Regions from separate parts of the Fructilactobacillus myrtifloralis genome, predicted to be linked through region 3. Evidence: a T-box and tRNA genes for the amino acid it is inferred to sense, from the RefSeq annotation. Region 3 holds a T-box; the other regions hold tRNA genes.
The links. A T-box is a leader RNA that pairs with one kind of tRNA and senses whether it is charged. The one in region 3 lies ahead of leuS (leucine--tRNA ligase), so its partner is inferred to be a tRNA-Leu.
Positions count from the first base shown of each region.

Region 1: it encodes a tRNA-Leu, which carries the amino acid that the T-box ahead of leuS (leucine--tRNA ligase) is inferred to sense. The anticodon was not compared.
Region 2: it encodes a tRNA-Leu, which carries the amino acid that the T-box ahead of leuS (leucine--tRNA ligase) is inferred to sense. The anticodon was not compared.

Region 1 covers NZ_CP097116.1:122,154-125,430, reverse strand. The annotation lists gene M3M35_RS00715 (UDP-N-acetylmuramoyl-L-alanyl-D-glutamate--2,6-diaminopimelate ligase) at 1-400, opposite strand, end outside; gene M3M35_RS00710 (MarR family winged helix-turn-helix transcriptional regulator) at 558-1,076, opposite strand; tRNA gene M3M35_RS00705 (tRNA-Leu) at 1,265-1,349, shown strand; gene M3M35_RS00700 (hypothetical protein) at 1,821-1,970, shown strand; gene M3M35_RS00695 (fluoride efflux transporter FluC) at 1,990-2,370, shown strand; gene M3M35_RS00690 (fluoride efflux transporter FluC) at 2,371-2,706, shown strand; gene M3M35_RS00685 (ion channel) at 2,910-3,277, shown strand, end outside.
Region 2 covers NZ_CP097116.1:1,272,976-1,276,252, forward strand. The annotation lists gene M3M35_RS06290 (Tex family protein) at 1-781, shown strand, start outside; gene M3M35_RS06295 (SprT family protein) at 785-1,228, shown strand; tRNA gene M3M35_RS06300 (tRNA-Leu) at 1,280-1,365, shown strand; gene M3M35_RS06305 (LCP family protein) at 1,467-2,615, opposite strand; gene M3M35_RS06310 (2,3-bisphosphoglycerate-dependent phosphoglycerate mutase) at 2,786-3,277, shown strand, end outside.
Region 3 covers NZ_CP097116.1:384,182-387,458, forward strand. The annotation lists gene leuS (leucine--tRNA ligase) at 1-1,896, opposite strand, end outside; T-box leader at 1,967-2,165, opposite strand; gene mnmM (tRNA 5-(aminomethyl)-2-thiouridylate-methyltransferase MnmM) at 2,250-2,807, shown strand; gene M3M35_RS01990 (MDR family MFS transporter) at 2,804-3,277, opposite strand, start outside.

The DNA.
Region 1 (3,277 bases), 260 kb from region 3:
TGGTCGCAGCATTAATCGCTTCGCGCAAAAAGTAGGCCGTGGTGGTTTTCCCCTTGGTCCCCGTAATTGCAAAGAGCTCTAATTCATTTTGCGGAAAAGCAAAGAAGGCCGCTGCTAATAGGGCCATCGCTTTTTGCACGTCCGTTACCACAAATTCTGTGAGTTGCGAATCCGCTCCTTGGGGCTGCTCCGTGACAAATCCAGTTGCTCCCGCAGCAATTGCTGTGGTTAGGTAAGCTGGTTTGAAATTTCCCTTACAAAAAAAAAGCGTGTCGACTTGAACATCCCGAGAATCATAACTAACGTACGCAAACGTTGCCTGATTTTCGGATCCCCGCACTTCCTGCAATAATTGGTGTTCTTGTAATAAGTTAATAATTTCCGCCGTGCTCAACATCAATCTACTTACCCCATTTTACTTTCCGTTTAATCCCCCACGAGAATTCGTGGTTCGTTGGTTATCCTTGTTATGAACCCTTTCAATTCTAGCAAAAAAAGCCCGGACTGACAAAAAAGGGAAAGCAGTAACTAACACTGCTTTCCCTTTTTTGTCTCAATTAATTTAATTGGCTGGAATCTAGTTCGTCGAGCTTCTTCGAAATACTATAAAGCCCTTCCATTGCTTCGTTCACGTCATCCTTATCCAAACCTAGGACCTTAAAGACATCGGCAACGTGGTCGCGAATCTTATCACGCATTTCTTCTGCGTATGGGGTCAAGGAAACGTTTACCACTCGTTCGTCTTCCGTGGAACGGTGCTTGGTAATCCAACCTTTTTTACCCAAGCGTTTCAACAAGGGCGTCAACGTTCCACTATCCAAATCAATGCTTTGGCCCAGTTGATGCACTGTGATTGGAGAATATTCCCACAATACAATCATTACCAAGTATTGCGGATACGTCAGCCCAAAGTTTTTCAGAACTTCTTGGTAAAAGTGATTAAACTTTTTATTGGTACTATAAATTGCAAAACATAGTTGACTCTTGATGTCATCCAATTCTTCGTTAGACAAATAAACGTTACTTTCACGCGGTTTTTCGTTTTCTGCTTTCATCTTGATCCCTTTTCTTTCCATTTTATTTTTATCTCAATGACTGAACTATGCTACAGTCATGCTTCCGTTAAACTAGAATAGTGTGGCTCATCACTCCCATTGCGTTTAACAACTTGTGCTCAATTGGTTTTATGTTACTACACATTCGTATAAAAAAGAAGTAGAAAATTCTATTTATTTTATTTTTTCATGTGGTATAATAGTGGTATGCCCTGGTGGCGGAACTGGCAGACGCGCAGCGTTCAGGTCGCTGTTTGATTTTATCAAGTGCGAGTTCGAATCTCGCCCAGGGCACTCATGAAGGAGTAATGCTTAGCATTGCTCCTTTTTTTATGCAAAAAATCATGACAGTTCCACCATACTAGGGGAAATCATCACTTTGATCCGTCATTTTGTCACCCTCTAGTTAAATTATAAAATTCAATTACATCTACTCCGATGCAGATTAATTTCCGATTCCCCTAGATTTGTCCCCTTTCACAATTAAACACACTCACCATTTAAATAACCACACTCACATTATCTCTTATATTATATTATAATAATAAAAAATAGCAACCCAAACTTTTTGTTCTGCCACTAGCTTTTACACCAGTAATTTTTTGAAACAGTTATTACTTGCTTAATGTTAATGCAAATTGTGCAAAATCATTTAGTTAACTAATGACTTATGTAATAATACCACTAGTTGCTAATCAATGTTTTACTTCGTAATAATCCATAAGTGTTTAAGATTAAATTGATTAATTCTAACAGGAGGTTCCTATGAAAAATCCAACGTCTAAAAACACGCCGCTCTTAGTTGAATCATTGGTGGTTGGTGGGTTAGGGCTTTGTTTGCAAGCCGTCGCCCTCACCGGATTAACGTATTGGTCCCTTACCCATACCACTGATAAGCACACCTCTAAAAAGTGACAGAAAAGGAGAATTTGTAATGGAAAGTTTACTGGTTTTCATTGGAGGGATCATTGGCGGTGGCCTACGCATTGGATTAACCGATTCATTACCCACCCTTAGTTTTCCCTACGTAACCCTGATAATTAACTTAGTCGGCGCCTTCGTGCTTCCAGTTTGGAATAATTACTGGGCCATTAAATGGAATTGTCAGCCCAACCTGCGCAAGGGAATTGGCGTGGGCGTCATTGGTTCCTTTACCACCTTTTCTGGAATCATGTTGGATAGCAGTCATCTCATCATGAACCACCAGTTTCAGTCATTACTGATTTATCTGGCAATCACCATCGTTGGGGGTTTCTTGTTAGCCATCCTAGGTGACCAGTGGTCAAATCGATTACGCGAACAGGAGGGAATTTAAATGTTTTTCACGCTCATCTTTGGTAGTGGCCTCGGTGCCCTTAGTCGTTCGACAATCACTAACCATCTAAAAGCTCACCGGTTAGGTCAATTTTCTACTCTAAGCGTTAATCTCATTGGTTGTCTCATTGGTGGAATGTTATTGGGTGTTAACCCCACTTCCCTATTCGCAACCCTGTTTCTGGGCTTTATCGGCGGGTTTACGACCTACTCCACTTTTAACGGTGAATTAGCCGACCTTTACTTTCAACGGCAGTACGGGCGTTGTTTGGGCTATTTATTAGTAAGTTATGGCGGAGGCCTGTTAGCTTGCTACCTGGGCTACTTGCTGATTTAACTACAGATAGCTAAGGACCACATGCTTGGTGGCAAGCTCGTTCTTAATTTTATTTACATTAAGCAAAAATCCTCTAAGTAACTAGATAGCTACTTAGAGGATTTTTTTAGACCATCATTTCAAAAAAATAAATGAAGATCCTTCTAATTGTTATAATGGTATCAGTAAAAATTTGATGATTTCACATAAATTTGAGGAATAAAATGAAAAGTTGGCCCTGGGAAAAAATAAAAATTATTTATAATGCTACCATCATTAGCTTAGCCATTATTTCGTTAGTGTTAACGTTATTAAATTTCGCTGATGTAATTAGTTTAGTAAACGAACCATACCAAGCGATTGACTTTATCATTTGGATTGCATTTATTTTTGACTACGTTAGTGGTTTATTAATTTCCAAAAATAAATGGACCTTTTTCAAAACTCATTTATTTGATTTGTTAGCAATCATTCCAGCCAATCTGTTTTCTACATTCAAGCTCTTCAAAGCCGCTAAATTAACAAAATTTATTAGACTATTTAAATTTATTGGTGTATTTGGCAAATTAAAAACCAGATTAACCAAATTTCT
Region 2 (3,277 bases), 570 kb from region 3:
TCAGCACGACGTGGCCGAAACCCAGCTGGATGAGCAGTTGCAACGTGTTGTGGAAACCGTGGTTAATCAAGTCGGGGTCAATGTGAATACGGCTAGTCCCCAGCTCTTAGCCAGGATCTCCGGGCTAACGCCCGCGGTGGCAAACCAGATCGTGAGCTATCGTAACCAGCACGGAAAGTTTACGGAGCGCAATCAGTTACAACAGGTGAAGCGATTAGGTCCGAAAGCTTTTGAACAATCCGTGGGGTTTTTACGTATTATAGGAGGTCACAACCCATTCGATAATACTGATTTACATCCCGAAAGTTATCCGCTAGCCGGAGCCATTTTGAACACCCTCGGAATTGCCAAGGCAGATTTAACTACGCAAGCCAGTCAAACCCGTCTCGCCCAGGGAAAGGTTTCCGAATTAGCCCACCAGCTGAACCAATCGGAGACACAGATTCGGAGCGTTTTAGACGGGTTGCAGCATCCCGGTCGGGATTTACGGGACCAGATGCCCGCGCCGTTGCTCCGGGATGCCGTCGTCAAGTTGACTGATTTACGGGTGGGGATGCAACTGCAGGGCACCGTTCGCAACGTGACTGACTTCGGGGCGTTCGTTGACATTGGGGTGAAACAAGATGGCTTAGTGCATATTTCGCACATGAAAGCCGGCTTTGTGGCAGATCCAGCCAGCGTGGTTGCAATCGGTGACATTGTGACCGTGTGGGTCATTGGCGTGGATGAACAGCGGGGGCGAATTCAGTTATCGATGCTTGATCCACAAAAGGAGAGGTAATTTATGACAGACCAACAGCTCCAACACCTGGTAGAAGAGCTTTCCCAACGCTTTTTTCACCAGCCGTTTCGCCATCAAGCTTACTTTAATCGTCGCTTACAAACGACTGGGGGCCGGTATCATTTACGTTCTCATAATATTGACATTAATCCAAAGATGGCCCAGGATCAGGAGGTTTTGGTGGGAGTGATTAAACACGAGTTGGTCCACTACCACCTGCACCAACAGGGGGCCTCTGGGAAGCATAATACGCCCGCCTTTAAGCAGTTATTGCAACGCGTGGGCGGGAGTCGCTATGCTCCCCGGTTATCACAAAACACGCGGTATCTGTATCAGTGTACGCACTGTGGGCAAAAATATAATCGCCAACGTCGTTTAAACGTGAACCGCTATGTTTGTAGTCAGTGCCGGCATCCGTTACGCCTAGTTAAGCAGGCCGATTCGTAAAAAGGACTTGCATCTCTGCCTAATTCTTGCTATGATAGTTATTGTTAATTCGCGGCCATGGCGGAATTGGCAGACGCGCAAGATTAAGGATCTTGTCGGGAGTTTTCCCGGTGGAAGTTCGAATCTTCTTGGCCGCACTTAAAAAAGACGCTGGTGAATGTTAGTTCACCAGCGTCTTTTTGGTTGGAAAAAATGAAGTAAAAAACAGGATAACCGTGAATTGGTTACCCTGTTTTACCTAGTTCTTCGGAAGTTCTTGGTTATGGTTCACGGATTCGTGGTTAGTAAAGAACGATCCGTCTTGGCCGACTTCTTCGTTAGAATTAATTTTTTGTTGTGTTGGCGTTAACTCATCTTCAGGTGGTAAATCAAGTGATTCCCGAATTTGATTAGAGACCTTCAGTAATTCTCGATCGGGAGCAACTTGGTAACTAATCCCATCGACCATTGCGTCATCACATTGCAAAGCCGTTTGCTTCAAATTCTTAGCCGCATCTCGATAACTACCGGCAATCGTAATCATGTCATTGAAAGTTAAATCGGTTTGGAGATTGCCCTTCAAACTGTTTAAAATTTCACCGTACCGCGAAACGTTTCCAATCGAGAGTCCCTTTTGGAGGACGGCGTTGAGAACTTGACGTTGCCGAATTTGGCGCCCGTAATCACCGAGGGGATCTTGATAGCGCATCCGGGTGTATTGTAAGGCGGTTTGGCCGTTCATGTGCTCGGTCTTACCCTTTTTCACGCTAATGCCTTCGTAGTCAAATGTGAGGTTCGGAGTGATGTCAACTCCACCCACCGCGTTCACCATTTGCTTGATCCCTTTCATGTTGACAACAGCGTAGAAGTCTACGGGAACGTTAAACAGTTTGTGGACGACTTCTGTAGCGGAATCTGCTCCCCCAATGGTATAAGCCGCATTAATCTTTTCATACGGCTGTGAATCTCCAGGGACCACGACCTTGGTATCTCTAGGGATACTTGTAAAGGTGGTTTTCTTGGTGTTCGGATTAACTGTGGCGAGAATCATGGAATCCGTCCGGCCCTTATCCTTCCGACCTAACTCCCCGGTATCCGTTCCCATCAGTAACACCGTAAAGGGTTTCCGCTGTTTAATGATTTTAGAGACGTCGCGGGAGTTTTTGGCGCTCGAATACGTAGAGTCTAACGTCGAGGACACCCGCTGGTACTGCAGAAAGGCGAATCCCAAAAGGAGTAGGGCGGCTCCGAGTAAGCCGGCCATCCATTTCCACGCGCGCGGATGCCATTCGACCGCGTTTGGATCCGGTTTTGGTCCGGACTTTGGTGGTTTTGGTGGTTCGGATTGGTTCATAAAGTGGTTGCGACCAGCTCTTCCGGTTGGTTGTTGCTTTCCGTTGTTTGTCATGTTAACCCTCGTTTTTATATCAGTCTGGTTAACATTATAAACTATTCATGGAAGCGCCGACGGATAATTAAATAATTTAAGGAATTTTTTACAATTAAATCGTTAATAGGGGTTTATGGGGGTATGTTAAGATGGAAAGAAATCAGTTTTTATCGGGGAGGGAACCGCAGATGACCAAGTTAGTTTTGATTCGCCATGGCGAGAGTATTGCTAACCAACAACACGTTTTTACGGGGTGGAATGACGTGGCGTTGACGGAGCAGGGGCAACGGGAAGCAGTTGCAGCGGGGGCCAAACTTAACCAGTTACACCTTGCGTTTGGAGCGGTGCACACCTCCTATTTAAAACGGGCCATTCAATCGGCCAATATCGTGTTAGACGAACTAGATCAACTGTGGATTCCCCAGTATAAAACGTGGCGGCTAAACGAACGTCACTACGGTGCGTTACGGGGCCGGAAGAAACCAGTGGTCCGAGAAGAAGTCGGGGAGGACCAGTTCATGCAGTGGCGCCGGAGTTTTACCGCTGTGCCCCCGCGATTAGACTGGGTCACACCCAAGCGGCGCTACGCTCGCATTGGGGTCCGCGAACCGCGGGCTGAGAGCCTCCAAATGGCCTACGAGCGCTTGATACCATACTGGCAGGATCAGTTGGCCCCGCGG
Region 3 (3,277 bases):
AACCCGCTTAATCCACCGGTTGGCACCCGTGATTCCCTCGGTACTCCAGGGTTTGGATTCAGTCAACGGACCCATAAACATTTCGTACAACCGCAGGGTGTCAGCCCCATACTCGTTAACAATGTCGTCTGGGTTCACCACGTTCCCCTTTGATTTGGACATTTTTTCGTGGTTCGTCCCGAGAATCATTCCCTGGTTAACCAAACGCTGGAAGGGTTCCTTCGTTGGCACAACTCCCAGGTCATACAGGAATTTGTGCCAGAACCGGGCGTACAAGAGGTGCAAAACCGCGTGTTCGGCTCCACCAACGTAGAGATCAACTGGCAACCAGTAGTCTAACTTCTTCGGATCAGCAATCATTCGGTCGTTGTGAGGATCAATGTAACGCAGGTAGTACCACGAACTGCCGGCCCACTGGGGCATCGTGTTTGTTTCCCGGCGACCGTGGCGACCGTTTGCATCCGTGACGTTAATCCAGTCACTCAGGTTGGCTAGCGGACTTTCTCCGGTTCCAGATGGCTTAATGTTATCGGTTTTCGGGAGCCGCAGGGGTAATTCGGATTCTGGTACAAGCGAGGTACTGCCATCATCCCAGTGGATCACGGGAATTGGTTCTCCCCAGTACCGTTGCCGAGAAAAGATCCAATCCCGGAGTTTGTAGTTAACCTTCTTTTGGCCGGCATCATGCTCTTCCAACCAGGTTAAGATCGTCTGAATGGCCTCGTCTTTTCCCATGCCATCGAGGAACCCAGAATTAATGTGCACTCCATCACCGGTGTAGGCTTCCTTACTAATGTCTCCGCCGGCAATCACCGGTACGATAGGCAGGTTAAACTTCTGTGCAAATTCATAGTCCCGTTGGTCGTGAGCCGGCACAGCCATAATGGCTCCCGTTCCATAGGAAGGCAAAACGTAGTCCCCAATCCAAACGGGTAGTTTTTCCCCGTTTACCGGATTGATTGCATATGCACCCGTAAACACCCCTGATTTATCCTTATTCAAATCGGTCCGTTCCAGGTCTGATTTGGAGGCAACTTCCTGGCGGTAATCGCGAACTGCCCCGGCTTGATCAGGTGTGGTAATGAGATCCACAAGTGGATGTTCTGGTGAAAGCACTAGGTACGTTGCTCCAAACAACGTATCGGCCCGGGTTGAAAAGACTTCAATGGCAGCCTCAGCTTGGTCAGCAACTGGGAAATTGATGCTGGCTCCCACTGATTTTCCAATCCAATTCCGCTGCATCTGCTTAATGCTTTCCGGCCAGTCTAGGTCATCCAAATCATCCAAGAGTCGTTCGGCATACGCCGTAATCCGCAACACCCACTGTTTCATTGGTTTCCGGTATACGGGGTAGCCACCGCGTTCGGTCTTTCCGTTGACCACTTCTTCGTTGGCAACCACGGTTCCGCCCATGAGGTCCGGGGCCCAGTTAACTTCAATTTCATCTTCGTAAGCCAAGCCCTTTTTGTAGAGTTGTTCAAAGATCCACTGGGTCCACTTGTAATACTTTGGATCGGTCGTGTTCACTTCCCGACTCCAATCGTAAGAAAACCCGAGGGATTTGATCTGCCGTTTAAAGTTTTGAATGTTTTGATTGGTAAAGTCCGCGGGATTATTCCCCGTTTTCATCGCATACTGTTCGGCTGGCAAACCAAAGGCGTCCCAGCCCATCGGATGCAGCACGTTTTTACCCTGCATCCGGTTGAAGCGGGCCATGATGTCCGTTGCGGTATACCCTTCTGGATGCCCCACGTGGAGCCCCTGTCCGGATGGGTATGGGAACATATCCAAGACGTAGTATTTCTCCTTGTTGGGATCATCACCCGTCCGAAAGGTTTGGTGCTCATCCCAATATTTTTGCCATTTTTGTTCAATTTCCTGGTGATTGTAGCCCATGTCATTCACTCCTTTAACCTGACTGGTTGCTTGTGATTTACGCCATAAAAAAAGCCTATAGAAATTAATTCTATAGGACGAACTTCCGCGGTACCACCTAATTTTTCCCCACCTGGGGAACCCCTTAAGTCCATAACGCGGAAAACGGTTAATCGGTCCGATTAACGAAACCTCCACAGCAAGTTCGTCGCAAAAAGTTCTAAGCTTCCACCATCCGCTTAGTCGCTGATAACTTTTGTACCACTACTACTCTGCTTCTTTGGTTTAATCATTTGGTTACCCCCACGATAGCAAACTGCGGGGCAAAACACAAGGTTTTTATTGCTATAATACTATGGAAAGGATGGTTTATCATGCAATTACAATCAGCTTTACAATTTAGCCATACGCTCTTAGAACAAGTCGTGAATCCCGGTGACGTCGTAGTCGATGCCACGGCTGGAATGGGGCACGATACCCTCAAACTAGCTCAGTTGGTTGGACCCACTGGACACGTCTATAGTTTCGACATCCAAGCTCCGGCAGTAACGGCCACCAAAGCCAAGCTGGCAGAAGCGGGCTACCACAACGCTACTGTGCTCCAACAGGGGCATGAACGGCTCGATGAAACGGTTGCAGGTCCCATTAGCGCCGCCATCTTTAACCTGGGTTACCTTCCTCGGGGTGACCATGCCCTCATTACCCAACCAGCAACTACCCTCACCGCCTTACAAAAATGTCTCGGGCTGTTAGCTCCCGAAGGCGTCGTGGTGGTCGTCTGCTATTATGGTCATCCGGGCGGGGCCACCGAGAAAACGGCTGTCCTAGGCTGGGCCGCCCAACTCCCTCAGGCTGACTTTAACGTCTTACAGTATCAGTTTCTTAATCAGGTACATGAACCACCGATTCTACTCGCCATCCAAAAGCGCTAGGCGCGGGGCCGATGATCCAACCAGTTAACAACCGCAGCCGCAACCACTAAAAGCGCAGCGACCAGAAAGACGTTGTGTAACGCCCCGTACAGGATTTCCTTGAGCTGGGGCAGTAAGTGAGCTGCTAAATGCTTAGCCGTTTGGGGGTTAATCAGTTCGTTCATTAACTTTAGACTGGTTTGCGGGTGCGTTGCCACCCCATGGCTCATGGAGGTATTCATCACGATTCCAAACACGGAGATCATCAAGGTTTGCCCGAGCGTCCGACTCAAGGTATTAAAGGACGAGGCTACCCCGATTTGATCGTTAGCAACCTCATTTTGGACGGTTACAGATGCATTGGTAATGCACAGTCCAAACCCAATCCCCAACACTCCAGAAATGATGAAAAATAACCAAAACGGGGTTGTAATCGGAGCAACGATCGACGCGAGACTCCCGATCCCAATGAAAATCAGGCTTAAATAGGT